DNA from 4 places in the Kitasatospora sp. NPDC058965 genome. Region 1 is predicted to be linked to each of the others. Evidence: riboswitches for the same ligand, from Rfam matches in the RefSeq annotation. Region 1 holds a riboswitch; each other region holds the start of a gene.

Region 1 (6,858 bases):
GGAAAAATAGGTTTGACGCCAGACCCTAGTGAACATCAGATCTTCGCGCCACTCCCTCTTCGGGACGAACTACCTTTGGCCCAGCGTCTTTCACCGGGCCTTCACGCCCCCGTCGACGGGTCGTGGCCGAACGGTCCGCTCAGGTCCGCGACAGCCGGTTCAGCAGCAGCACCGAGGAGACCGGGCGCGCACCCGCTTTCCGCACACCGTCCGCCACCTCGCGGTCGGCCGACACCACCACCACCGGGCGGCCCTGCGGCTCGGCCCGGACCAGGCTGCGGATCAACTCGTCGGCAGTCTGCCCGGTCTTGCTGAACCGCACCCGCACGCCACGCGGGGGTGCCATGATGACCGGCACGTCCAGGTCCTGGCCGTCGAACACACAGGTGACCTCCGCCTGGGTGCGCTGGGCCAGCATCGCCAGCCCGCCCAGCAGGCGCAGCCGCTGCTGCTCCAGCGGCAGCGTCGGGTAGCCGGTCTTGGTGACGTTGTAGCCGTCCACCACCAGGTGCACCTGAGGGATCGCCAGCAGCTGGTCCAGCAGGGCCGGGTCGTCCTCGGCCAGGCCGCGCCGGGCCACGTCGTGCGGCGAGGCCGAGCCCGGCACCACCGCGTCCACCAGGTCCGCCGGGTGCAGCTGGGTGACCGGCAGCGCCAGCTCCCGCTGCAGGCCCTGGGCCGACTGCAGCACGGTGTCCAGCAGCAGCCGCAGCCGCATGTCCTCCACGCTGCGGCCCTCCCGGGCGGTGCGCCGGCCGGCCTCCAGGGTGCCCTCCAGCTCGGTCACCCGGTGCTTGAGCCGGCGGTTCTCGCCCTCCAGCGCGCTGCGCTCGCCGGCCGCTGCCGCCCGGGCCTCGGCCAGCTCGGCCGCCACCTTGCGGGTCTCGGCCTGGGCCCGGCGGGTGTCGCTCTCCAGCGTGCGCAGCCGCTTGCGCAGCCCGTCCAACTCCTTGCGGGTGCCCTCGCCCTCGGCCCGCTGGCGCTCCAGGTCGGCCTTGGCGAGCTGCCGGGTCGCGGCCAGTTCCTCCTGCAGCTTCTCCACCAGCCGGGCCGCCTCCGCGGCGGCGTCCTGCACGTCGGCGCGCTCCGCCTGCTCGCCGGCCTCGGCCACCAGCCTGGTCCAGCCGCGCGGGCGCAGCAGGTAGGCGGCGGCCGCCACGTCCAGCGGCTCGGCCGCGCCCGGCACCTGGCCGGCCTCCAGCGCCGTGACCAGCTCGGGCTGCCCCGCCCGCAGCCGGTCCGCTATCCGCGAGCGGAACACCGGGTCGGCCTCCAGCGCGGCGGCCAGCGCGGTGCCGGCGTACTTGGCCCGGCGGGCGGCGGTGAACTTGGCGTACGGGCGCAGCGAGGTCGGCAGGTCGGCGGCGGGCAGGCCGCCCAGCGCGTCGGCGGCCAGGCCGACCACCCGGCGGCGCACCCCCTCGGGCAGCGGCCGGTCCAACTGCTCGGGCGCCTCCTGCCCCGGCTCCTCGTCGCGGGGGTCGGAGCCGGGGACCTGGTCGGCGGCAGGCGGCGGTCCCTGGGGCTCGGCGGCCTGACTCGCTGCGTCCATGGCGTCCTCGGCTCCGATCCCTGGTCTGCTGACTCTCCCCCGGCCGTCGGCCGGGAGGTGCCCCCGCCGTCGGTGCGGGCAGGGTGCACCCCTCGGGGCAATTGTCTCGTGCGCGGTGCCCGGAAGAACACCGCACCGGGATCCGGTGCGGATCAGTCAGTGGTCTCGGCGTCCGGCCGCGGAACCAGCTCGACCTGGTCGACCGCGTTGCACCAGCGGCAGCGGATCGACTCCAGGGTCTCGGTCAGCACCTCGCGCTCCTCCACCTTGGCCTCGCCCGCCAGGTCCAGGTGCAGGTACTCCACCACCCGCGAGGACCGGGTCACGTCGAACCGGGTCAGGTTTCCGCACAGGGTGCAGCGCCAGCGGGTCTCGGCCGTGGGCACGGGGACGGTCATGGGGAGGGGGTCCTCTCGGCTGGGTCCCTGGTCCGGGCCGATGCGCCGGCCAGGGCTCCAGACTAGGGCCTGCCACCGCAGCTCAGGCCACCGCCTTCCGCACTGTGGACAGCTGCTGACCAGCTTTCGGACTCACTCGAACGCCGTACCGGGCGGTGTCGGGAGGGCCCGGGCGCGGAATGGATCGGGCCATGCTGCTCTCCCGGGCGCGGTCGGCGCCGCTGGTCAGCTACCTGCTGATCGCCGTCAACTGCCTGGTCCTGCTGGCCGGACCGAGCGGGCCGGCGCCCGGTTACGGGCGCACCCCCGCCGAGCGGGCCTGCGCCGCCCAGCGCTACCAGCAGCGGTGGGGCGCGGTGCCGGCGGAGCTGCTGACCGGCCGTCCGTTGACCGCCGCTCAGCTGGCCGGGGCCGCCGCCCCGCTGCCGCAGTGCCCGGTCCGGGCCACCCCGGGCAAGCTGCCCGCGCTCTCGGTGCTCAGCTCGATGTTCGTGCACGGCGGCTGGCTGCACCTGCTGGGCAACATGCTCTTCCTCTACGTCTTCGGCCCCGGGGTGGAGCAGCGGCTGGGGCGGACCCGGTTCCTCCTCTTCTACCTGGCGGCCGGCGCACTGGCCGCCTACGGCTACGCGGTCACCACCGGGACCGGGGCGGCCGGGCTGCGACCGCTGGTCGGCGCCTCGGGGGCGATCGCCGGGGTGCTCGGCGGCTACCTGCGGCTCTACCCCAGGGCCCGGGTCACCGCGCTGGTGCCGCTGCTGTTCTTCCTGCCGCTGCGCTTCCCGGCCTGGCTGGTGCTCGGCCTCTGGTTCGCGGTGCAGTGGTGGTCCGCGCACGACGGGTCGCCGGGCGTGGCCTACCCGGCCCACGTGATCGGCTTCGCCGGCGGATTCCTCGCCGTGTGGGCGGCCGGAGTGCGTGCCCGCTACGCTGACCGGACGTCCCCCGGGCTCCGGCCGGGGGTACCGCCACACCAGGGAGCGCCGCCGTGATCACCGCCATCGTGCTCATCAAGACCAGCGTGGACCGGATCCCCGAGATCGCCGAGGCGATCGCGGCGATCGACGGGGTCAGCGAGGTCTACTCGGTGACCGGCGGCTACGACCTGGTGGCCATGGTGCGGGTGCGCCGGCACGAGGACCTGGCGGACGTGATCCCCGGCCGGCTCAACAAGGTCCCCGGGGTCGCGCACACCGAGACCCAGATCGCCTTCCGCACCTACTCCCAGCACGACCTGGAGACCGCCTTCGCGATCGGCCTCGAAGGCTGAACCCGGCGCTGACGCCGGCTCAGCGCCGGGTGTCCGCCACGCAGCGCCCGCCCTCGTTGCGGTAGTTCCAGCGCGCGCCCGAGGTGGTCAGCTCGCGCACCGCGGCCAGGAACCGCTCCACGTGCTCCTCGGGGGTGCCGGCGCCGAAGCTGACCCGGATCGCGTTCAGGCTGCGCTCGCCCGGCAGCGAGGGCTCCGGCGCGCCGCACTGGGTCGGCTGGCGGTCCTGGCTGCCGAGCAGGGTCCGCACCAGCGGGTGCGCGCAGAACAGCCCGTCCCGCACGCCGATCCCGTACTCCGCCGAGAGCGCCGCCGCGAAGTGCGAGCTGTTCCAGCCGCGCACCACGAACGAGAGCACCCCGACCCGGGGCGCGTAGCCGCCGAACAGGTTGAGCACGGTCACCTCGGGGATCTCGGCCAGCCCGGCCTCCAGCCGCTCGACCAGTGCCTGCTCACGGCGCTCCAGCTGGTCGAAGCCGGCCTCGGTCAGCGCCCGGCAGGCGGCGGCGATCGCGTAGGCGCCGATCACGTTGGGCGAGCCGGCCTCGTGCCGGGCCGGGCCCGACTGCCACTCGACCGCGATCGACCCGTTGGGCTCGCGGGCCACGGTCCGCGAGGCCCCGCCGCCGGCCAGGTAGGGCTCGGCCGCGTCCAGCCAGTCCGCCCGCCCGGCCAGCACGCCGGCGCCGAACGGGGCGTAGAGCTTGTGGCCGGAGAAGGCGATCCAGTCCACGTCCAGCTCGCGCACCGAGACCCGGTGGTGCGGGGCCAGCTGCGCCGCGTCCAGCACCACCCGGGCGCCGCGCCGGTGCGCCACCTCGGTCAGCTCGGCCACCGGCCACAGCTCGCCGGTCACGTTGGAGGCGCCGGTGACGCAGAACAGGCGCGGGCCCGAGGAGTGCGCGGTCAGCGCCGCGTCGAGCGCGGCCACCGCCTCGGCGTGCGACCGCGGCGCCCGCAGGTACATCACCTCCAGGCCGGCGTGCTGCCAGGGCAGCAGCGAGGCGTGGTGCTCGGTCTCGAAGGCGAACACCCGGGTGCCCGCCGGCACCGCGCCGGCCAGCAGGTTGAGCGAGTCGGTGGTGGCCCGGGTGAAGACCACCTGGTCGTCCTCGCGCAGGTCCAGGAACTCGGCCACGGTGCGCCGGCTCTGCTCGAACAGGTCGGTGGAGAGCTGCGAGAGGTAGCCGGCGCCGCGGTGCACGCTGCCGTAGTAAGGGGCGTACGCCGCCACGTCGTCCCAGACCCGCTGCAGGGCCGGCGCGCTGGCCGCGTAGTCGAGGGCCGCGTAGCCGACCTTCTCGCCGGAGACCAGCGGCACCTGGACGTCGGAGCCGAGCACGGCGAGCGGGGCGCAGAGATCGAGAGAGGTCGACATGGCGGAACACTCCTTCTGGGGTCTGGACCCCGGGAGTGCGACATGCCGGTGGTCCGCGCTTGCCACACGGACTCGTCGCCGTCTGGCCCGGTCTTCACCCAGGGCACCCCGCCACGGACGGAGGGTTGCCGGACAGCAAGCTGGGGCTTGTCGCGCTGTCACTCATGACCTGGTGCAGACTCTATGCAGACGACTCTCCGACGGTCAAACACCGTCCCGCCATCCGGACGCAACGGCGACGGGGTCCGGCGGCCGCCGGACCCCGTCGCTGCTGACGGCGGATCAGCGCTGGGTCGCCTCGGACCAGCGCTTGAGCACGTCCCGGCCGGCGCCGGAGTCGATGGCGGCGGCGGTGCGGCGCATCGCGGCGGCCAGCTGCTCGACCAGCGGGGCCCCGGTCAGGTCCAGCGCGACCAGCGCGGCGGCCGAGTTGAGCACCACCGCGTCCCGCACCGGGCCCGGCTCGCCGGCCAGCAGGCGGTGCGCCACCTGGGCGTTGAACTCGGGGTCGCCGCCGCGCAGCGCCTCGATCGGGACCGGCTCGATGCCCAGCTCGCGCGGGTCGAGCACGGTCTCGGTCACCGCCCCGTCCCGCACCAGCCAGACCCGCGAGGTGGTGCAGACGGTCAGCTCGTCCAGCCCGTCGTCGCCGCGGAAGACCAGCGCGGTGGAGCCGCGCTCGGCCAGCACCCCGGCGATCAGCCCGGCCAGCCGGGTGTCGAAGCAGCCCACGGCGTGCGCGGTCACCCTGGCCGGGTTGGTCAGCGGGCCCAGGATGTTGAAGGCGGTGGGCACCCCGAGGTCGCGCCGGGGCGCGGCCGTGTGCCGCATCGCGGGGTGGAACTTGGCCGCGAAGCAGAAGGTGATGCCGGCCTCCTCGGCCACCTCGGCCACCCGGCGGGCGCTCAGGTCCAGCCGCACCCCGAGCCGCTCCAGCACGTCGGAGGAGCCGCTGGCCGAGGAGGCCGCCCGGTTGCCGTGCTTGACCACCTTGGCGCCGGCCGCGGCCGCCACGATCGCCGACATGGTGGAGATGTTGACCGTCTTGGCCCGGTCGCCGCCGGTCCCGACGATGTCCACCGCCGGGCCGGGGATGTCCAGCGGCTCGGCGTGCGCGTACATCGCCTCGACCAGGCCGGCGATCTCGTCGACCGTCTCGCCCTTGGCCCGCAGCGCGACCATGAAGCCGGCCACCTCCACCGGGCCGGCCTCGCCGCTCATGATCCGGTCCATCGCCCAGGCGGTCTGCGACCGGTCCAGGTCGGTGCCGTTCAGCAGGGCGGTCAGCAGGTCCGGCCAGGTGCGGACCGCCTGCGCGGGGTCCGGACCGCCGTTCGCAGGGTGCACGTTCACCATCGCCGGCTCCACGTCTGTATGCCTGTGTATAGGGACGCCGCCAGCCTAGCGAGCGCGAGCGGGCCGCCGTCCCGGGGACGGCGGCCCTTCTCTCCTGCTGAGACGTCGCGCTCCGCCGTCCGGCACCGCCGGTCTTGCGCAGCGGGACGGGCGGCCGGACGGACCCGGATCAGTGCGCCAGTGCCCGCCCGGCCAGCCGGCTGCGCAGCAGCGCGGCGACCGCCTCGGCGAGCGCCACCGGGTCCACCGGCTGCGAGATCGCCGCGTCCGCCCGGCTCCAGGCGGCCAGCCAGCTGTCCTGCGGACGGCCGATCAGCACCAGCACCGGCGGGCAGCCGTAGATCTCGTCCTTCACCTGCCGGGCCAGCCCGAGCCCGCCGGCCGGCACCGCCTCACCGTCGAAGACGCACAGGTCCACCCCGCCCTTCTCCAGTGCACGCAGCACCGCCGGCGTGGTCGCGCACTCCAGGAAGGTCAGTTCCGGCAGGTCCGCGGCCGGGCGGGTGCCCAGCGCCGACGTCACCTGCGCGCGGGTGTTGCGGTCGTCGCTGTAGACGAGGACGGTGAGCGTCTCGTCGCTGTGCTGCGTCATCGGCCCTGCTCCCAGAAGTCAGAGGAATGTGATCCGGACCACGTCCACCACCTCCGGATGCTACTCCCGATCACCCGTCCCGGTGAGCCTGCGGCACGATCTGCTCCCCTTCTTTCCCTTGCCCGTGCTGGCGCCCCGGTGCGGGCCGTCACCCTCCCGAGCGAGGGCGCGTCACCCCGGCCCCCCGATCCCCTCCTGACGGGCCGTCGGAGATGACCCTTCGTGAGCCGGTGGACGGGTGCAGCCATCCGGGCATACCGCACGCACCGGACACTCCGAGGAAGACCCCCCGGCGTGAAGACGGAATAAGGG
Region 2 (6,858 bases), on a different contig from region 1:
GGGTGGCGGCTCGGGTCAGCGGGCGGCGGCCGCGGCCAGTCGGGCCCGGGCGGCCTTCGGGTAGCGCTGGGAGAAGACGGCGGGCACGACGAAGCCGGCGACCTGGCAGGCGACGGACGCGGCGGTGCCGGCCCTGGTGGCGTCGCAGGCGGCCAGGGCGGCCGCGGTCAGGGTGAAGGAGAGTGCCCAGGCCGCGGTGATGACGGTGTTGATGCGCAGGAACGCCCGGGTGTGCCAGACGGCCTCGGGCACCGAGCGGCGGGCGATGCCGAGGGTGAACGGCCGCCGGACGGCCAGCGTGCCCCAGGCGGTGACGGCGAGCCAGGCGATGGCCAGGCAGCCGGCGTAGTCGCGCACCGGCGAGTGGGGGGCGGCGAACGCGAGGGCCGTCAGGGCCGCGAAGTAGCCGATGGTGCTGAACTCCAGGATCAGCGCGTCGGCCGCGACCCCGGACCGGCGGTCGTGGACCAGCAGCGGCACGGCGGTGACCAGCCCGGCCAGGGCGCCCCACTGCCACCCGGCGGTCGACACGGCGGCGAAGGCGATCCACGGGACGAAGCCGCGCAGGTAGTTCATGGCAGGTACTCCTCGCTGGGGCCCGGACTCTGACGTTCCAAAGCTGATAGGTCGAAAGTAGAAGGTCCGGCTCGACATGTCAATTGTGGAAGGTAGGATGGGGAGCATGAGCCTCCGCTATGCCGTCCTCGGCCTCCTGGTCGGCCAGCCCGCCAGCGGCTACGACCTGATGAAGGTGTTCAACACCTCGCTGGCCAACGTCTGGCCCGCCACCCAGAGCCAGGTGTACGGCGAACTCGCCCGCCTCGCCGACGCCGGCCTGATCGACGTCGCCGCCGAGGGCCCGCGCGGCCGCAAGGAGTACACCCTCACCGAGTCCGGCCTGACCGAGCTGCGCCGCTGGATGGTGGAGGAGCAGCCCGAGGCGCAGCGCAACAGCCTCCTGCTGCGGGTGTTCTTCCTGGGGGCGCTGACCCCGGACCAGGCCACCGACTACCTCGGTTTCCTCGCCGCACGCGCGGCCGGCCAGCAGGAGCGGCTGCGCCAGTTGCGGGAGTCCCTGGACTGGACCGAGGAGGGCATGCTGACCGCCAACGGCCGCCTGGTGATGGAGTACGGCCGGCGCCTGTTCGCGATGCAGGAGGAGTGGGCGCAGTGGGCCATCGCCCAACTCGCCGCCGCCGAGGGCGGGGCCTGACGGTTCCCGGCATCCGACGGTTGACCAGCACCGCCGTGGTGCAGGAGGAGCCAGTGGGAGGCCGGTGCGCCGGCGGCGGTCAGCTGTGCTTGACGATGACCGAGATGCCCCAGCCCACCGCTGCCAGCACCACGGCGAAGCAGAGCACGGCGACGGTCCGGCCGAGCGGGCCCGCGGTCCGCGGGGCGGCGGCCGCGCCGTCGGCGCCCGTGCGGGGCGGGGGGCTGAGGGCGCGCAGGCCGAGGGCGAACAGGGCCGGCAGGCCCGCGCCGGTCAGGGTGCCGACGACCACGATCCGCCACAGCGCGCTGAGGTTGACCCAGGAGTTCACGGCGTCACCCCGTCCTGCTCGGGGGCCGGGATGACGCTGCCGGTCCAGGCGGCGTTGACGTTCTCCGGTGTCACGGCCGGGTGGCGCGAGGCGGCGTAGAAGGAGCCCGAGGCCACCAGCAGGACGACGAAGATCACCACGACCCCGGCCGTCCCGCCGATGCCGTGCGCGACCCAGTAGGCGAGCGCCCCCACGATCCCGGCCGACGGCAGCGTGAACAGCCAGGCGGCAACCATCCGGCCGGCGATCTGCCAGCGGACCTCGGCGCCCTTCTTCCCCACCCCCGAGCCCAGGATCGACCCGGTCGCCACCTGGGTGGTGGAGAGCGAGTAGCCGAAGTCGGTGGAGCTGAGGATCACCGCGGCCGAGGCCGACTCGCTGGCCATCCCCTGCGGCGACTCGATCTCGACCAGGCCCTTGCCCAGCGCCCTGATGACCCGCCAGCCGCCGATGTAGGTGCCGAGCGCGATCGCCATCGCGCAGGAGGTGATCACCCAGGTCGGGGACTTCGCCCCGGCGTGCAGGGTGCCGTTGGCGATCAGTGCCAGGGTGATGACGCCCATCGTCTTCTGGGCGTCGTTGGTCCCGTGGGCGAGCGACACCATGGACGCCGACCCGATCTGGCCGAGCCGGAACCCGTGGTCCCTCGGGCGTTGGGCGATGTCGCGGGTGAGCAGGTAGACCAGGTAGGTGCCGAGCGCCGAGACCGCACCCGCGACGAACGGGGACAGTGCGGCGGGCACGATCACCTTGGCCACCAGCCCCTGCCACTTCACGGCCGAGGCGCCGGCCGCCGCCATGGTGGCCCCGACCACGCCGCCGATCAGCGCGTGCGAGGAACTGGAGGGGATGCCCAGGTACCAGGTGGCCAGGTTCCACAGGATGCTGCCGACCAGGCCCGCCATCACCACCGTCAGGGTGACGGCCCCGCTGTTCACCAGGCCGCTGGCGATGGTCGCCGCGACCGCGGTGGACAGGAACGCCCCCGCCAGATTGAGCACTGCGGAGAGTCCCACCGCGATGCGGGGGCGCAGTGCGCCGGTGACGATCGAGGTCGCCATCGCATTGCCCGTGTCGTGGAAGCCATTGGTGAAGTCGAACCCCAGCGCGGTGATGATGACGAGTGCCAGGACCGCGTCGTTTCCGGTCACGTGCACGAACTTAACCAGCGGACCCGGTCGCCCGGAGCGCGCGACACCCGGGGACCGCGGATCGCCGTGACCGTCATCCGATCGGCCCAGCGGCGGGCGCCGGCGCCGCGGGGGACGGACGCCTGACGGGCGGTCGGGAACGCCGACCGCCCGTCGGGCGGAGTGCGTGCGTGTCAGGCGGTGAAGCCGGCGAGGATGCCGTCCCAGAGGGCGACCCGGGCGGACAGGGCGCGGTGGACCGTGGCGGCGCACTCGGTCCACCGCTCGCGGTCGTCCCCGCACAGGTCGATCAGCATCTGCATGGCCATCGGGGTGTGCTGCTCGCCGTCCACCTCGATGTGGCGCGCGAGGTAGTCCTTGAAGACCGTCAGCCGCCCGTCCGCGTCCTCGATCCGGACCACCTGCTCGAACATCTCCGGGATCAGGTCCTCGCGGCCGAAGGCGAACGCGGCGGCCTGGCAGTGCACGGGGGAGGAGTCGATCACGTCCCAGGTGACGGCCATGAAGTCGGCCGCCGGGGCCGGGATCCCGGCCGCCTTCGCCGCCTGCGCGACACCGCTGCCGGTGCCGAGCAGCTGCAGGAACTGCTCCATCGGCGCGGTGTCGGCCCCGGCGCGCCGCATGCCGTCCAGGTACAGCTCGAAGTGGCTGATGTAGCCCTCGCCGAGCTCGTCGCTCTCCTCGACCAGCACGATCTCGTTGATCAGCCGCCGGCTCGCCGTCGGACCGCTCGGCACCCACGGCAGGTCCACGCAGGTCAACTGCCGCTGCAGGCACTTGAGCAGCGACATGAAGTCCCAGACCGCGAAGACGTGGCTCTGCTGGAACGTCCGCACCCGCTCCAGGGAGTTCAGTTCCCGGTAGACCGGATGGGCGACCACCTCCCGGCGCACGGGCTCGATCGCCTCGCGCAGCGCCGTCAGGCCCGGGTGCGAGCGGTCCCAGTGGTAGCGGTCGGATGTCATGGTGACTCCAATGTCGTAGAAGGGCCCCCGTGCTGACGCATCGTCGGAGGCACCCGCACGTGTCCGACGGCGGGCCACAGACTACGGGAACGGGGGCCGGGAATCCGGGGATTCGGACGATCCACCTCCGGTCGTGCGCCACGCTGCGGCGATACCGGAACGGTCGCCGTGATGCCCACTCGGTCCTGGCCGGTGCGGTGCGGGGCGTGGTGGGCTGGCGGCATGAGCGAAACGGCGGGCCCGGCCGGTGCGGTGGCACTGGTGACCGGGGCGAACAAGGGAATCGGGTACCAGGTGGCCCGGCAGCTGGGCGAGCGCGGGATGACGGTGGTGGTGGGGGCCCGCGACCCCGGGCGCGGGCGCGGCGCGGCCGAGGAGTTGGCGGCCGCCGGGGTCGACGCGCACCCGGTGGTGCTGGACGTCACCGACCCCGGGACGGTGCGGCGGGCGGCCGGGTGGGTCGAGGACCGGTTCGGGCGGCTGGACGTGCTGGTCAACAACGCGGGCGCGGCCGAGGACCCGGGGCACCGGCCCAGCGCCGCCGACCTCGACGTGGTCCGCGCGGTGTTCGAGGCCAACGTCTTCGGCGTGCTGACCGTCACCAACGCGCTGCTCCCGCTGCTGCACCGGAGCGCGGCCCCGCGGATCGTCAACGTCTCCAGCGGCATGGCGTCGCTGGCCGTCCAGAGCGCACCGGACAGCTACCTCGCGCCGGTGCCGGCGGTCGCCGCCTACCCGGCCTCCAAGTCCGCGCTCAACGCGCTGACGGTCCAGTACGCCAAGGAACTGCGCGGCGCCGGGTTCCTGGTCAACGCGGTGTCACCCGGACCGTGCGACACCGACCTGACCAAGGAGTTGCAGCGGGCCGGCTTCGCGATGAGCCGCACCGCGGCGCAGGGCGCGGCGGTCGTGGTCGGGCTGGCCACGCTGGGCCCGGACGGCCCGACCGGCGGATTCTTCGACGAGGCCGGCCCCGTGCCCTGGTAGCGCCGGCACCCCGCGGGTGACGGCCGGTCGGCCCGGGCGGCTATCGTGCCGCGCATGGACCTACGCCGCCTGCGGTACTTCGTGGCCGTCGCCGAGGAACTGCACTTCGGCCGTGCGGCGGCCCGGCTGCACATGTCGCAGCCGCCGCTGAGCCGGCGGATCCGCGAGCTGGAGGACTCGCTGGGCACCCGCCTGTTCGAGCGCTCGACCCAGGGCGTCCGGCTGACCGAGGCCGGGACGGTGCTGCTCGCCGAGGCGCGGGAGCTGCTGGCGGCGGCGGAGCGGGCGAGCGAACGGGTCCGGCAGACGGGCGGGCGGCGCACCCTCGTGGTGGGGTCGGTGGCCGGCGCCGGGCGCGGGCTCGGCCCGCGCACCGCCGAGGCGTTCCGGCGCAGCCACCCGGACACGCCGGTGCGGCTGCGGGAGACCGGGATCAACGACCCGACCGCGGGCCTGCGGGCCGGCACCGTCGACCTCGCGCTGACCCGGCTGCCCTTCGACACCGAGGGGCTGGCCGTCCGTCAGCTGGCGAGCGAGCCGGTGGTCGCGGCGGTCCCGGCCGGCGACCCGCTGGCCGGCCGCGAGCGGGTCACGGTGGCCGAGCTCGCGGACCGGCCGTGGATGCGGCTGTCGACCGACACCGACCCGGCCTGGCGGCGCTACTGGCTGGGCCGGGCCGGCCGGGCCGCCGAGGACCCGGACGGGCCCGGGGCCGAGGAGGACGCACCGGACCCGGCCGACGGCCCCGTGGTCCGGTCGGTCGCCGAGTGCCTGCACGCCGTGGTCTGGCAGGGCGCGGTCGGCCTGCTGCCCGCCGGCGCGGCCCGGCACCACCGCGTCGAGGGCGTCGCCTTCGTCCCGCTGACCGGCTACCCGCCCAGCCGGGTGGTGCTCGCCTGGCCGGCCGAGCGCGCGGATCCGGCCGTCGCCGCCTTCGTGGCGGCGGCCGCGGCCTGACCGGGCCCGAGGTCGGCCCGGCGGGGAGGGCGTCGCGCCGGGCAGGCCCGCCGGCTGACGGTCCGCCGGGCGCGCGTCGGCTGACGGTCCGCCAGGCAGGTCGTTGACGGGGCGAACTGGCGGTTCGTACGATGGCGGTGGCGAAGAGTGTCAGCCGCAGGCCCCGGCCGGCTGACCGGCAACCCCCACACTGCGGTGGGGTGCCCCGGGGATAAGCCGGGCGGCGTGGTGGCACGTCGCAAGCGCAGGTGGCGCCCGGTCGGGCGGGGGACGGAGAAGGTCGTGGTGCACGAGGTGGGTCGGCTGCGGGCGTTGGACCTGCGGCTGGTCGCCAGGCTCGACATCGACCTGCTGCGGCGCGCCAGTTCGCTCTGTCGCTGAGGTCCGAGGCCCGCCAGCGCCGGTACGGCGCGGGCCAAGCTCCCCTCCGGCCCCTCGCCCGCGCCCGTGCGCTCCGGCAGGGGGCCGACGTCGGCCCACCCCTCAGCGCCCCGCCCCAGGAGTACGGATGTCCATCGCCCCCGTGCGCGCCCCGCACGCCGTTCACAGACCGCTGCCCACCGGGCGGGAGGCCGCCCACCACCGGCTCTGCCAGGCCCTGGACGCCGCCGAGGCGGGCTCCGGCACCGTGCTCGCGCTGCACGGGTCGGTGGGCAGCGGGCGCAGCGACCTGCTGCTGCGCTTCACCGACCTGGCCGCCGAGCGCGGCGCCACCGTGCTGCTGGCCACCGGGTCGCCGCTGGAGCGCGAGTTCCCGCTCGGGCTGGCCCGCCAGCTGCTGCAGAGCGCCGCGCTCGACCCGGAGCAGGCCGCGGCGGCCGAACTCCTGCTGGCCCGCGGGATCGCCGAGAGCAGCCGCGGCAGCGGACCCGGCCGGCTCGGACAGCCCACCCTGGAGGGCCTGTTCGCGCTGGTCCGGGGTCTGGCCGAGGCCGGGCCGGTGCTGGTCGCGGTCGACGACCGGCAGGACGCCGACCCCGAGTCGCTCGAATTCCTGCTCTACCTGGTCCGCCGCACCCGCGGCATCGGCGTGCTCACCGTGCTCAGCTCGCGCGAGACCATGACACCGCCGAACCCGTTCTTCGAGGTCGAGCTGGCCCGCCAGCCGCACCACCGCCAGCTGCGGCTGGACGTGCTCTCCACCGCCGTGGTGGCCGAACTGCTCCGGGAGCGGTTCGGCGCGGCGGCCGCGGCCCGGTCGGCGGTGGCGGCGCACGCGCTGACCGGCGGCAACGCCCTGCTGGTGCACGCGCT
Region 3 (6,858 bases), on a different contig from region 1:
GAGGTTCTCCCAGGTCGAGTTCTGCACCACGGGCTTGAGGCCGAGGACGGCGGCGACCAGGCGCCCGAGATCGGGTTCCGAACCGGTGAGGGTCTTCTGGTCACTGCCGACGAAGGCCAGTGGCGGGAAGCCGGCGGGCAGCGCCCCTACCCCGATGACCAGTTGCCCGCTCTTGGCCACCGACTCCGGCAACTCGGCGTGCAGCGAGGGAACTTCGGCGGCCGTGAGATCGGCCTGGGTGCCCGCGCCGTTGGACAGGGCGGCCACCGTGACCACGCCGTTCACGGCTTGGCCGGCCGGGGCGGCCGCGGGGCCGGCGGCAGAGCTCGAGCAGGCGGCGAGGGTGACGGCGAGCGTGGTGGCGGCGGTGCCTGCGGACAGGGCGCGGAGGAGGCTGCTGCGAGCGCTGGGCATGGGTCTTCCTTGTGCGTGGGAGGAGGTGCGTGCGTGAGAGGAGGAGCGACGGGTCGAAGAACGAGAAGGGCGCGGTGAAACCACCGCCGGATCAGAGGACCCGGCTCAGGAACTCCCGGGTGCGCGGGTGCTGCGGCTGGTCCAACACCTGCTCGGGCGAACCCTGTTCGAGGATCCGACCGCCGTCCATGAAGACGACGTGGTCGGCGACCTCGCGGGCGAAGCCGATCTCGTGGGTGACGATGACCAGGGTGGTGCCGCCGGTGGCGAGGTCCTTGATGACCGCCAGCACCTCACCGACCAGTTCGGGGTCGAGGGCCGAGGTGGGCTCGTCGAAGAGGATGACGCTCGGCCGCAGCGCCAGCGCGCGGGCGATCGCCACGCGCTGCTGCTGCCCGCCCGACAGTTGGCGCGGGTAGGCGGCGGTCCGGTCGCCCAGCCCCACCCGGCCGAGCAGGGTTCGCGCCAGCTGCTGCGCCTCCGGCCTGCGCAGCCGTCCGGTGGCCACCGGCGCGGCCGCCACGTTGTCGAGCACGGTCAGGTGCGGGAAGAGGTTGAACTGCTGGAAGACGAACCCGATCCGGCCGCGTTGGAGCAGGATCTGACGCTCGCTCAGTTCACGGAGCCGGCCGCGGTGCCGGCGGACCCCGATCAGCTCGCCGCCCAGGCTGACCTGCCCCCGCTCCGGCTTCTCCAGGTGGTTGATCACCCGGAGCAGGGTGGACTTGCCGGAGCCGGACGGGCCGATGACGACGGTCACCTGCCCGGCGGCGACCGTCAGATCGATGCCGTCGAGGACCCGGTGGGCCCCGAACCGCTTGTGCACGTCGCGGACTTCGACCGCGGCGGCGGTCTCCGCACCCGGGACCGGCGCCACCGGCTCGGCGGCGTTCAGCGTGCTCATACCGCGATCTCCTTCCGAATGCGCGCCCGCAGCGCGGCGAGGGCGAGGCGCACCTGCTGCAGCGGGGTGGGCGGGAGGGTGCGCAGCGCACCGCGCGCGTAGTGGCGCTCGACGTAGAACTGGACCACCGAGACCACGCTGGTGAGGATCACGTACCAGACGGTCGCGACCAGGAGCAGCGGCACGATGTCGCCGGGATAGGTGCTGCCCATGCTCTGGACGGAGCCGAACAGGTCGAGCAGCGAGACGTAGAAGACCAGCGAGGTGCTCTTGACCAGGCCGATCAGCTGGTTGACGTAGGACGGGACGATCGCGCGCAGCGCCTGCGGGAAGACGATCCGGGTGAACTGGTAGCGCCTCGGCAGTCCCAGGGCGGCGGCCGCCTCGTGCTGGCCCTGGTCGACGGCGAGCAGGCCGGCCCGGACCACTTCGGCGGCGTAGGCGGCTTCGTTGAGGCTGAGTCCGACGACCGCGATCACGAGGTCGGTGGCCAGCTTCGACTCCTGGACGTGCCAGAAGGCCGGCCCGAACGGCACGCCGAGGCTCAACGTGCGGTACAGCGCGCTGAAGTTGTAGAGGAACAGCAGAACCACGATCAGGGGAACGGAGCGGAACAGCCACACGTAGGCCCAACTGAGCGCGCGCAGCACCGGGTTGCGGGAGAGCCGGGCCAGCGCGAGGAGGATTCCGCCAGCCAGGCCGAGCACGGCGCTGAAGGCGGTCACTTCCAGGGTGACGGCCAGGCCGTCGGCGATGACCGGCCGGACGAACCAGTACTGGAAGCGGTCCCACTGGTAGAAGGGGTTGGTCGCCAGCCCGTGGACGAGTTGGGCGAGCAGGACCAGGGCGACGGCGCTGGTGATCCAACGGCCGGGGTGGCGCAGCGGCACCACCCGCTGCGCCGCCGGCGGACCGACCTGCGCCGCCGGCGGACCGACCTGCGCCGCGGGCGGGCCGGCTTTCGCCTTGGACTCGCTTGAGGGAAGGGGAGGTTGAGGCAGAGAGGGGTCCGCCTGGGGCGGACGGCCGGTCGCGCTCGGCGGCGCGGCGGGGGCGAGGGACTCGCTCATGCGCAGACTCCAGCGAATGCCGGTGCGGGCGCCGCACCGGCAAGGTGGGCGCGCACACGGCGGGACGGGGACCCCGCGGCCCGGTGTGCGGAAGCACACGGCGTCGCGGGAGGGTTGATGGAGGGGCACGCCGCGGCGGGCGTGCGTCAGGCAGCCGTCAGCTCGGACAGCAGGCGCTGCTGGAGGTCGTACATTGGGCACTGCTGACGCGGAGCAGGTCGACCGGCCGGTCCAGGAACGCCGCAGCGCGGCCGCGGTGCCGCTGTGCGGCCGTCCCCGGAGCTGCGTGCATCGCCGTCACCCTCGCCGTTCCCGCCCCGTGGGGCCTCGCGCTTACCGAATTCCGGTCTGGTCCTCACCCGGGGCACCCCGCCGCGCAGGAGGGTTGCCGGTCAGCAAGCCGGGGCTCGTCGCTGACGCTCATGACCGTTCTGGCGGCCAAGGTAGGTGCGGTCCGCGACGGCTGTCAACGGACGATCAGGGCGTGAGACGACGGTCACGATCACCGAGGGCTCGTCAAGTGGCCCCTGTTCACCGTTCTTTCGACGGGATTGTGCCGGACGCCGGGCCCGGGTTACGGTGCAGCAAGGTCACGAGTGTCAGCAACAGGCCCGAACGGAACGGAGGTGACGGCAGTGCGGCAGACCCGCAGGAAGCCCGCGGTCGTCACCGTCAAGGCGCGCTGCCGCGTCACCACGACGTCCGCGCGGCTCCACATCGACCTGCAGCGCGTGACCACCGCGCTCTGTCCGGCGCTCAAGCACGCCGTCGCCTGACCCGGGTCGCCGCACCGCGCCCTCCGTCCGGCGCCCGCCTCCCCCAGTCCTTCCGCTCGCGCGCCGGCTGCCCCTGCACCCATCGGTCCGGTGCCCCTCGCTCCCGCGTCACCGGGCGACGGCACCGGCTTGCCCGGCGCCGTAGCCCAAAGCCGTAGCCCGGCGCCGACCGCCGCGTCCACGCACCGCGTTCGCCGACCGAGTCCACCTGCCGCGGGCCGCACGCGCCCGTGCCGCGCACCCGTCCCTCCCCTGCCCCAGGAAGTGGTCCCTTCCCATGCCCCAGTCCCCTGCACCACTGCATCTGGCCGTCGCGCTGGAGGGCGCCGGCTGGCACCCCGCGGCCTGGCGCGAGCCCGGTGCCCGCCCGGCCGACCTGCTCACCGCCCGCTACTGGGCCGACCTGGTGGCCGAGGCCGAGCGCGGCCTGCTGGACCTGGTGACCTTCGAGGACTCCCTCTCCCTGCAGTCCGCCGACCCGTTCGAGCCGGACGAGCGGACCGACCAGGTGCGCGGCCGGCTCGACGCCGTGCTGATCGCCGCCCGGATCGCGCCGCTGACCCGCCACATCGGCCTGGTGCCGACCGCGGTGGTCACCCACACCGAGCCGTTCCACCTCTCCAAGGCCGTCGCCACGCTCGACTACGTCAGCGGCGGGCGGGCAGGCCTGCGGGTGAAGGTGTCCGGGCGGACCGACGAGGCCGCGCACTTCGGCCGGCGTGCGGCGCCGCCGCGCCTGCGGGTCGAGGACTTCGACTCCCCGGCGGGGCTGGCGGTCCTCCGGGAGCTGTTCGGCGAGGCGGAGGACTACGTCGAGGTGCTGCGCCGGCTCTGGGACAGTTGGGAGGACGACGCCGAGATCCGCGACGTGGCCACCGGCCGCTTCGTCGACCGCGCCAAGCTCCACTACATCGACTTCGAGGGCAGCCGGTTCAGCGTGCGCGGGCCGTCCATCACCCCGCGCCCGCCGCAGGGCCAGCCGGTCGTGGCCGCCCTCGCGCACCGCGGCGAGCCCTACCGGCTCGCCGGGCGGTCGTCCGACCTGGCGTTCACCACGCCGCGCGACGCCGAGGACGCCCGGTCGATCGTCGCCACCGTCCGGGAGGCGCAGGCGGCCGCGGGCCGCACGGCCGACACCGTGCACGTCTTCGCCGACCTGGTGGTCCACCTCGACTCCGCCCCGGGCGCCGCCGCCGACCGCGCGGCCCGCCTGGACGCCCGGGCCGGCGCGGCGTACACCAGCGACGCCCTGATCTTCACCGGCACGCCCGCCGAACTCGCCGACCTGCTCGGCGCGTGGCAGCAGGCCGGGCTCACCGGCTTCCGCCTGCGCCCCGCGGCCCTGCCGTACGACCTGGAGCAGATCACCCGTCACCTGGTGCCGGAGCTCCAGCGCCGCGGGCTCTTCCGCACCGCCTACGAGGCGGCCACCCTGCGCGGACTGCTCGGCCTGCCGCGCCCCGCCAACCGCTACGCCGCCGTCGCCCCCGGCGCCGCCGGCACCCACGCCTGAGCCGGAGGGACCGCACCCGTCATGAGCAAGCCCGTCAAGCAGATCCACCTCGCCGCCCACTTCCCCGGCGTGAACAACACCACCGTGTGGAGCGACCCGGCGGCCGGCAGCCAGATCGACTTCAGCTCCTTCGTCCACCTCGCGCGGACCGCCGAGCGCGCCAAGTTCGACTTCCTCTTCCTCGCCGAGGGGCTGCGCCTGCGCGAGCAGAACGGCGAGATCTACGACCTGGACGTGGTCGGGCGTCCCGACACCTTCACCGTGCTGGCGGCGCTGGCCGCCGTCACGGACCGGCTCGGCCTGGCCGGGACGGTCAACACCACCTTCAACGAACCCTACGAGGTGGCACGGCAGTTCGCCTCGCTCGACCACCTGTCGGCGGGCCGCGCGGCGTGGAACGTGGTCACCTCCTGGGACGCCTTCACCGGCGAGAACTTCCGCCGCGGCGGCTTCCTCGCGCAGGAGGACCGCTACGAACGGGCCCGGCAGTTCCTCGCGGCCGCCGGGGTGCTGTTCGACTCCTGGCGCGGCGACGAGATCGTGGCGGACCGGGAGAACGGCGTCTTCCTCCGGGAGCCGAACCCGGGCCGGTTCGACCACCGCGTCAGCCAGTTCGACATCTCCGGCCGGTTCAACGTCCCGCGCAGTCCGCAGGGCCGCCCGGTCGTCTTCCAGGCGGGCGACTCGGAGGAGGGGCGCGAGTTCGCGGCCTCGGCGGCCGACGCCATCTTCACCCGGCACGGCACCCCGGAGGCCGGCCGGGCCTTCTACGCCGACGTCAAGGCCCGGCTGGCCCGCCACGGCCGCAGCCGGGACGAGTTGAAGATCCTGCCCGGCGTCACCTTCGTGCTCGGCGACACCGACGCCGAGGCCCGGGAGAAGGCGGCCCTGATCCGTCGTCAGCAGGTCAGCGGCCAGACGGCGATCCGGCTGCTGGAGCAGCTGTGGAACCGCGACCTCGGCGGGTACGACCCCGACGGACCGCTCCCGGAGGTCGACCCGCTCGTCGGCGAGCACACGGTGGCGCAGGGCCGGGCCTCGGTACGGATGCACCGCGACCCGCTGGCCACCGCCGCCGAGTGGCGTGCGCTGGCGGAGGCCAAGAACCTCTCGATCCGCGAGCTCGTCATCGAGGTGACGGGGCGTCAGACCTTCATCGGCACCCCGGCCGCGGTCGCCGAGGCGCTGAACGAGTCGGTGCAGACCGACGCCGCCGACGGATTCATCCTGGTGCCCCACCTGACCCCGGGCGGCCTGGACGAGTTCGCGGACACCGTCGTCCCGCTGCTCCAGGAGCGCGGGGTGTTCCGCACCGAGTACGCGGGCGAGACCCTGCGCGACCACCTCGGGCTCGGCGCGCCGCGCCCGACCGTGCCCGCCGGCCCCGCCGCGCCCTGACGAAGGACCCCGCCATGGCCAACACCCCGCTCACCGTCCTCGACCTGGTCCCGATCTCCTCCGGCTCGGACGCGGCCCGGGCCCTGCGCAACAGCATCGACCTCGCCCAGCACGCGGAGGACCTCGGCTACGCGCGCTACTGGTTCGCCGAGCACCACCTCAACCCCGGCGTCGCCGGCACCTCCCCCGCCGTCGTGCTGGCCCTCACCGCCGCGGCGACCTCGACCATCCGGCTCGGCGCCGGCGCGGTACAGCTCGGCCACCGCACCGCCCTGGCCACCGTCGAGGAGTTCGGGCTGCTCGACGCGCTGCACCCCGGCCGGTTCGACCTCGGTCTCGGCCGTTCGGGCGGCGGACCCGCCCCGACCGGAGCCCGCCGGCCCGCCCTGGTCGGCGCGGTGCCCGTCACCGACGGCCGCACCCCGGGCGGTCTGGTGATCCCGGCCCGGTTCTCCTACGAACACCTGCTGAGCCACCCGCGCTTCGCCCTGCACCGGCAGCTGCTCCAGCAGCCGGGCGCCCGGCCCCAGCCCTACGACGAGCAGATCGCCGACATCCTGGCCCTGCTCGCGGGCACCTACACCACCGCGGACGGCACCGCGGCGCACGTGGTGCCCGGCGAGGGCGCCGACCTCCAGGTCTGGATCCTGGGCAGCAGTGCCGGGATCAGCGCCGAGGTGGCCGGCGCCCACGGCCTGCGGTTCGCCGCGAACTACCACGTCAGCCCGGCCACCGTACTGGAGGCGGCGCAGGCGTACCGGGCCGCCTTCCGGCCGTCCGCCG
Region 4 (6,858 bases), on a different contig from region 1:
CCTCGGCCGCGCCGTCGGTGTACGGGCGCAGGATGGTCGGGATGCGGACGGTGGCGGTCATGCGGGTCCTCCTTCGGGTGGGGGCGGTGCTGGGCTCAGCCGAGGCCGGCGGCGCGGAACGAGTCCAGGGTGGGCCGGATGGTCGCGCTGAAGCCGGCGTCGGCCACCGCGTCGAGGGTCTTCAGACCGTCACCGGTGTTGATCGCCACGGTCTCCTTCGACGGGTCCAGCACACCGTTCTCGACCAACTTCTTGAGCACGCCGACGGTCACGCCGCCGGCCGTCTCGGCGAAGATGCCCTCGGTGCGGGCCAGCAGCTTGATCGCGGCCACCACCTCGGCGTCGGTGACGTCCTCCACCGCGCCGCCGGTGCGCCGGGCGATGTCCAGCACGTACGGGCCGTCGGCCGGGTTGCCGATCGCCAGCGACTTGGCGATGGTGTCCGGCTTGACCGGGCGGATCACGTCGTGGCCGGCCTTGAACGCGGTGGAGACCGGCGAGCAGCCGGCCGCCTGGGCACCGAAGACCCTGTACGGGCGGTCCTCGACCAGGCCGAGCTTGATCAGCTCCTGCAGACCCTTGTCGATCTTGGTGAGCTGGGAGCCCGAGGCGATCGGGATGACGATCTGCTCCGGCAGCCGCCAGCCGAGCTGTTCGCAGATCTCGAAGGCCAGCGTCTTGGAGCCCTCGCCGTAGTACGGCCGCAGGTTGACGTTGACGAAGCCCCAGCCCTCGCCGCTCGGGTCGCCGATCAGCTCCGAGCAGAACCGGTTCACGTCGTCGTAGTTGCCCTCGATGCCGACCAGCTCGCCGCCGTAGACCCCGGCCATCACGACCTTCGCCTGCTCCAGGTCGTGCGGGATGAAGACGCAGGAGCGGAAGCCCGCGCGGGCCGCGGCCGCGCCCACCGCGCCGGCCAGGTTGCCGGTCGACGAGCAGGACAGCGTGGTGAAGCCGAACACCCGGGCCGCCTCGATGGCGCAGGCCACCACGCGGTCCTTGAACGAGTGGGTCGGGTTGCCCGAGTCGTCCTTGATGTGCAGCTGGGCGGTGAAGCCGAGCTCACGGCCCAGGTTGTCGGCCTTGACCAGCGGGGTCCAGCCGGGGTTCAGGTTGGGCTTGGTGGCCACGTCGGCCGGCACCGGCAGCAGCGGCGCGTAGCGCCAGATCGAGGCGGGACCGGCCTCGATCCGCTTGCGCAGCTCCTCGGGGTCGTAGCCGCTGTAGTCGTAGGAGATCTCCAGCGGACCGAAGCACTCGAGGCAGGCGAAGTTCGGACCGAGCGGGAACTTGGTGCCGCACTCACGACAGGACAGCCGGGCGGCGGGGCCGAGGTCGACGGACGGCTCGACAGGGGTAGCGGTAGCCATGATGGCGGAGGCCTCTCTCCTCATCTTCCCCGTGACGCGGGCGCGCCACAGGACGGAATTGGCACCTGTCCCGCCGGGGCCTGCTACAGGCCGGCCAGGAAGGTTGCCGGGACGTCAACGGGCCGTTCCCTCAGTCCCTCTGGATGAGCTCTGTGAAGTTGTGGTCCTGCGCTCTGGCCGACCCCGCTGTGCGAAGGTCGGAACGCAGTACGAAGACTGTAACGGAAGGGCGGGCGACTGAGCCCGACCGTCCGAGGTGCGAGACGAGCCATACGAGGAGTGAGACTTTGCCTGCCGAGCTTCCCCCAGCCCTCGGCCGGGGGCGCCCCCAGGAGGACGCGCTGCTGCCGGAGGCCTCCGACTGGCTGCGCCGGCGGTCCTGGACCGCGGCCGACCGGCCCGCCGAGCAGTTGCTGGCCGCCAAGCGCGCGGCGGGCGCGGCCGGCACGGTCAGCGTGGTGCTGCCGGCGCTGGACGAGGAGTCCACGGTGGGCGGCATCGTCGAGGTGATCCGGCGCGAGCTGATGGAGCGGCTGCCGCTGGTGGACGAGCTGGTGGTGGTCGACTCCGGCTCGGTGGACCGGACCGCCGAGGTGGCGGCCGCGGCCGGCGCCCGGGTGGTGCACCGGGACGCGATCCTGCCGCGGCTGGCACCGGTGCCCGGCAAGGGCGAGGTGCTGTGGCGCTCGCTGCTGGTGACCGGCGGCGCGATCGTCTGCTTCATCGACGCCGACCTGCGCGAGTTCGACCCGGCCTTCGTCTCCGGGATCGTCGGCCCGCTGCTCACCGATCCCGGGCTGCAGCTGGTCAAGGCGATGTACGACCGGCCGCTGGAGGCCGGCGGCGCGGTGGTGGCGGCCGGCGGCGGCCGGGTGACCGAGCTGGTGGCCCGGCCGCTGCTCAACCTGCACTGGCCGCTGCTGGCCGGCTTCGTGCAGCCCCTGGGCGGCGAGTACGCGGCCCGCCGCTCGCTGCTGGAGCGGCTGCACTTCCCCACCGGCTACGGGGTGGAGCTGGGCCTGCTGGTGGACGCGCTGGAGCTGGTCGGGCTGGACGCGCTGGCCCAGGTCGACGTGGGGGTGCGCCACCACCGGCACCAGGACAGCCAGGCACTGGGCCGGATGGCCGCCACCATCTACCGCACCGCGCTGGAACGGCTGGACCGGACCCACCGCCTCAAGGCCGCCGACGACCTGGCCCGCCCGGTGCTCACCCAGTTCGACCGGGACCCGGGAACCGGCGGTTTCCGGCCCCGCAGCCACGCGGTGGCGGCCACCGAGCGGCCCCCGATGATCGACCTGCCGGAGTACTCGACTTCTCGCGCCGGGTTTGCCGCCGGAGATCCCCGGCAAGGTTGAGAGCATGGCCGATCTCACGACCGCGCGCGTCCTGGTGGCCTCCAACCGGGGGCCGGTCTCGTTCAGCAGCGGCCCGGACGGTGCGCTGACCCTGCGCCGCGGGGGCGGCGGGCTGGTCTCGGGGCTCTCCGCGATCGACGACCCGCACGCGGTCTGGGTCTGCGCCGCACTCGGCGACGCCGACCGCGAGGCCGTCCGGCGCTCGCCCCAGGGCCGGCTGGACCGCGGCGGCTTCGACGTCGGCGGGCAGGCCGTGCGGATGCTGGACATCGACCCCGAGGTCTTCGACCAGGCCTACAACGGGGTGGCCAACTCCACCCTGTGGTTCCTGCACCACATGCTCTACAACACCCCGACCGACCCGGCCTTCGACGCCGCGGCCGCGCAGCGCTGGCAGGGCTTCACCGCCTACAACCGGGCCTTCGCCGAGGCGCTGGCCGCCGAGGCCGCGCCGGGCGCCGCGGTGCTGGTGCAGGACTACCACCTGACCCTGGTCCCGGCGCTGCTGCGCGAGCTCCGGCCGGATCTGCGGATCAGCTACTTCCTGCACATCCCGTGGGCCCCGGTGGACTACTTCCGGCTGCTGCCCGACGAGCAGGCCCGCGCGGTGCTCACCGGCGTGCTGGGTGCCGACCGGGCCGGTTTCCACACCCGCCGCTGGGCGCTGGCCTTCGCCGACTGCTGCGCCGACGTGCTGGGCGCCGAGGTGGACCGCGACGCGCTGACGGTCGCCTTCGACGGCCGCCGCACCCGGCTCGGCGTGCACAGCCTGGGCGCGGACGGCGAGTTCCTGCGCGAGCGGGCGCACCGGGCGGACGTGGACGAGCGGTTGGCGGCGCTGCGGGCCGCGGTCGGGCCGCGGCGCACCGTCGTCCGGGTGGACCGCACCGAACTGAGCAAGAACATCGTCCGCGGCCTGCTCGCCTACCGGCACCTGCTGCGCAGCCGGCCGCAGTGGCGCGGCGAGGTGGTGCACGTCGCCTTCGCCTACCCGTCCCGGCAGGACCTGGCGGAGTACCGCGAGTACACCGCGGCGGTGCGCCGGATCAGCGAGGAGATCAACGCCGAGTTCGCCACCGCCGACTGGCAGCCGCTGATACTCCAGGTCGAGGACGACTTCGCCCGCTCGCTGGCCGCCTACCGGCTGGCCGACGTGGCGCTGGTCAACCCGATCCGGGACGGCATGAACCTGGTGGCCAAGGAGGTCCCGGTGGTCTCCGAGGCGGGCTGCGCGCTGGTGCTGTCCCACGAGGCGGGCGCCTGGGCGGAGCTGGCCGAGGACGCGATCGGCATCAACCCGTACGACGTGCTGGGCACCGCCGAGGCGCTGCACCGGGCGCTGTCGATGCCCCCGGCCGAGCGGACCGAGCGGACCAAGCGGCTGGCCGCCGCGGCCACCGCGCTCTCGCCGCAGCAGTGGTTCCTGGATCAGCTGGCCGCGCTGAACTCCTGAGCCAGCGCCTCCAGCAGCTCGACCACCCCGGCCGGCCCGGGCACCACCAGGTCGGCCCGCTCGGCCACCTCGCGCACCGGCGGCTCGCCGGTGACCGGGCCGCTGGCCACCAGCAGCGCGGGCAGGCCCTCGCCGCGCAGCCGCTCCACGGCCGCGAAGGCGGCCAGGTCGCCCAGGTCGTCGCCGGCGTAGAGCACCGCGCGGGCGCCCCGCTCGGCGAGCAGGCCGGTCAGCGCCGCGCCCTTGTCCACGCCGGGCGGGCGCAGCTCCAGCACCATCCGGCCCGGTTCGACCACCAGGCCGTGCCGGGCGGCCAGCTCGGCCAGCGGTCCGCGCAGCCGCGCCAGCGCCGCGTCCGGCTCCGCGGTGCGCCGGGTGTGCACCGCCAGCGAGCGCTCCTTGTCCTCGATCGCGGTGCCCGCGGGCGCCGCCAGCCCGGCCAGCAGGCCCGGGAGTTCGGCCCGGACCGCGGCCACCCCGGGGGGCGGCGGCGGGGCGGTGAGCTTGCCGGTGGCGCCGTCCCAGTGCTCGGCGCCGTAGTGGCCCAGCACCACCAGGCCGCCCAGGCCGGGGTGCCGGTCGAAGCCGCCGAGCCGCACCGCGCCGAGCGCCGGGCGGCCGGTGACCACGGCGAGCGCGCGGGTCAGCGGGGCCAGCCGGGCCAGCGCCGGGGCCGCGCCGGGGTGCGCGCGGGCCTGCTCGGGGTCGGCGACGATGGGGGCCAGGGTGCCGTCGAAGTCGAAGGCGAGCACGGCGCCGGCCGGATCGGCCAGCAGTGCGGCCAGGCCCGCCCGGCCGGCGGGGGTGGTCGGTTCCAGCGCGATGCCCATGGCCGCCAACCTACCCGGGGCGGCCGCCGGGCTAACCCTCAGCGTTCGGCCCGGCGCGCCTCGCGGATCCGGCGCAGCCGGTTGACCAGCACCGGCTGCGCGGCGAGCGCCTCGGGCCGGTCCAGCAGGGCGTTGAGCAGCTGGTAGTAGCGGGTCGCCGAGACGCCCAGCTGCTCGCGGACCGCCTGCTCCTTGGCGCCCTGGGTGCGCCAGGTCCGGGCCTCCAGGGCCAGCACCGCCTGCTCCCGTTCGGTCAGTTCCGTCACCCGGCCATTGTGCCTACTGCACCCGCTGCCGCTTGGACTCCTCCTCGGCGAACTGCTGCAGCGCGCTCAGCACCGGGCCGGGGTCGCCCTTGACCGCCTTGCCGATGTCGGTCTTCACCCGGCCGCTGACCGTGTCCCAGGCGGGGTCGCCGAGCGGGTAGAAGTTGGCGTTCGGCAGCGCGTCCAGGAAGGGCTTGAGGTCGGGGTGCTTGCCGCTGTTGGTCATCTCGTCCAGGGTGTCCTGGGTGACCGGGAGCAGGTTGTACTCCTCGTCGAAGGCGAGGGTGTTCTCCTTGCTGTAGACGAAGTTGAGGAAGTCCCGGATCTGGCTGCGGTGGTTGTTGGCGCGCAGCGCCATCATCCAGTCGGCCACGCCCAGGGTGCGGTCCTTGGCCTGCGGGTCCTTGCGCGGGATCGGCGCGGTGCCGTAGTCGATGTGGCCGTTCTGCGCCTTCTGCACCAGCGCCGGGTGGCCGTTGAGCATCGCCACCTTGCCCTTGGCGAAGTCGTCGAAGGCGGTGGCCCGGCCCACCGTGCCCGGGTCGGGGTAGGTCAGGCGGGGGTCGACCAGGTTGGCCTTGAGCCAGTTGAAGGTGTCCTCGTTCTGCTGGCTGTCCAGGGTGTAGACGCCGGCGTCGTCGGTCAGTCCGCCGCCGCCGCTCATGGTCCACATCATCGACTCGGCCTGGGCCTCCTCGGGCCCGAGCGGCAGCGCGTACGGGATCACCCCGGGCACCTTGGCCTTGATCAGCGCGGCGTCCGCCTTGAGGTCGGCCCAGCTGGCCGGCGGCTTGCTGATGCCGGCCTTGGCGAAGATCGCCTTGTTGTAGAAGAAGGTCCGCGAGGAGGAGACGAATGGGATGCCGTACTGGGTGCCGAGCACCTGGCCGGCCCGGTTGAAGGCGTCCAGCAGGTTGGCCTCGGTGTCCATCGAGAGCACGTCGCGGGCCGGGTAGAGCCGGCCGGCCGCGACCTGGTCGGCGTAGCCGCCGGTCTGCACCAGGTCCGGCGAGTGGCCGGCCTTGATCATGGTGGCGACCGCGCCGTCGATGTCGGTCCAGTTGATCACCTGGACCGAGACCTTGATCTTCGGGTGGGTGGCCTGGAACTTCTGTGCCAGGTCGTCCCAGTAGTGCTGGGAGCTGTTGCCGGGGTTGTCCCCGTAGTCGGCGGCCACCAGCTTGAGGGTGACCTGGTCGTCGCCGCCGATACCGAGGACGCCGCAGCCGGAGAGCAGCAGCACGCTGCTCGCCAGGGCAGCACTGAGCCGGGACTTCAAGGGAGCTGACCGCCTTCGGGCGAGGGTGGGGAAGGTGGCCAGAAGGTTTCCAAACCGCGCCGCTGTGGTCTACACCAGAGTCACCGAACGTTACCGAGTTGCCCGCCGGCGTTGCGCGGGGCGCAACGCCGGTCTCGATCGGCTGTCAGACCGTCAGGACCCGGACCCCGGCGTCGGCGACGGCCGCCGCCAGCTCCTCGTCCACCGCCTCGTCGGTGACCAGCACGTCGATGCCGTCCAGCGGGCAGATCCGGGCGAAGGCGCGCCGGCCGAGCTTGGAGGAGTCGGCGGCCACCACCACC

Evidence for each region. Region 1 has a riboswitch for S-adenosylmethionine ahead of ACFW1A_RS17970 (aminotransferase class V-fold PLP-dependent enzyme). Riboswitches for the same ligand answer to the same signal wherever they lie in the genome.
Region 2: another riboswitch for S-adenosylmethionine. It lies ahead of ACFW1A_RS35560 (AAA family ATPase); the one in region 1 lies ahead of ACFW1A_RS17970 (aminotransferase class V-fold PLP-dependent enzyme).
Region 3: another riboswitch for S-adenosylmethionine. It lies ahead of ACFW1A_RS11600 (amino acid ABC transporter permease); the one in region 1 lies ahead of ACFW1A_RS17970 (aminotransferase class V-fold PLP-dependent enzyme).
Region 4: another riboswitch for S-adenosylmethionine. It lies ahead of thrC (threonine synthase); the one in region 1 lies ahead of ACFW1A_RS17970 (aminotransferase class V-fold PLP-dependent enzyme).

What each region holds. Positions count from the first base shown of each region.
Region 1 covers NZ_JBHYKG010000096.1:7,842-14,699, forward strand. Annotated here, with positions in the region: gene ACFW1A_RS17950 (NYN domain-containing protein) at 140-1,552, opposite strand; gene ACFW1A_RS17955 (hypothetical protein) at 1,705-1,950, opposite strand; gene ACFW1A_RS17960 (rhomboid family intramembrane serine protease) at 2,142-2,942, shown strand; gene ACFW1A_RS17965 (Lrp/AsnC family transcriptional regulator) at 2,939-3,220, shown strand; gene ACFW1A_RS17970 (aminotransferase class V-fold PLP-dependent enzyme) at 3,240-4,598, opposite strand; SAM riboswitch class IV at 4,649-4,768, opposite strand; gene trpD (anthranilate phosphoribosyltransferase) at 4,881-5,954, opposite strand; gene ACFW1A_RS17980 (hypothetical protein) at 6,124-6,546, opposite strand.
Region 2 covers NZ_JBHYKG010000362.1:9-6,866, reverse strand. Annotated here, with positions in the region: gene ACFW1A_RS35595 (hypothetical protein) at 16-576, opposite strand; gene ACFW1A_RS35590 (PadR family transcriptional regulator) at 683-1,213, shown strand; gene ACFW1A_RS35585 (hypothetical protein) at 1,293-1,544, opposite strand; gene ACFW1A_RS35580 (anion permease) at 1,541-2,695, opposite strand; gene ACFW1A_RS35575 (DUF3050 domain-containing protein) at 2,869-3,660, opposite strand; gene ACFW1A_RS35570 (SDR family NAD(P)-dependent oxidoreductase) at 3,883-4,647, shown strand; gene ACFW1A_RS35565 (LysR substrate-binding domain-containing protein) at 4,702-5,604, shown strand; SAM riboswitch class IV at 5,744-5,855, shown strand; partial or broken gene ACFW1A_RS35560 (AAA family ATPase) at 6,113-6,858, shown strand, end outside.
Region 3 covers NZ_JBHYKG010000051.1:616-7,473, forward strand. Annotated here, with positions in the region: gene ACFW1A_RS11590 (transporter substrate-binding domain-containing protein) at 1-414, opposite strand, end outside; gene ACFW1A_RS11595 (amino acid ABC transporter ATP-binding protein) at 506-1,318, opposite strand; gene ACFW1A_RS11600 (amino acid ABC transporter permease) at 1,315-2,388, opposite strand; SAM riboswitch class IV at 2,713-2,816, opposite strand; gene ACFW1A_RS11605 (putative leader peptide) at 3,024-3,164, shown strand; gene ACFW1A_RS11610 (LLM class flavin-dependent oxidoreductase) at 3,442-4,677, shown strand; gene ACFW1A_RS11615 (NtaA/DmoA family FMN-dependent monooxygenase) at 4,699-6,075, shown strand; gene ACFW1A_RS11620 (LLM class flavin-dependent oxidoreductase) at 6,090-6,858, shown strand, end outside.
Region 4 covers NZ_JBHYKG010000180.1:267-7,124, forward strand. Annotated here, with positions in the region: gene ACFW1A_RS25985 (MoaD/ThiS family protein) at 1-61, opposite strand, end outside; gene thrC (threonine synthase) at 96-1,370, opposite strand; SAM riboswitch class I at 1,388-1,520, opposite strand; gene ACFW1A_RS25995 (glucosyl-3-phosphoglycerate synthase) at 1,712-2,728, shown strand; gene ACFW1A_RS26000 (trehalose-6-phosphate synthase) at 2,733-4,181, shown strand; gene otsB (trehalose-phosphatase) at 4,157-5,011, opposite strand; gene ACFW1A_RS26010 (DUF3263 domain-containing protein) at 5,050-5,277, opposite strand; gene ACFW1A_RS26015 (extracellular solute-binding protein) at 5,291-6,556, opposite strand; gene ACFW1A_RS26020 (DeoR/GlpR family DNA-binding transcription regulator) at 6,702-6,858, opposite strand, start outside.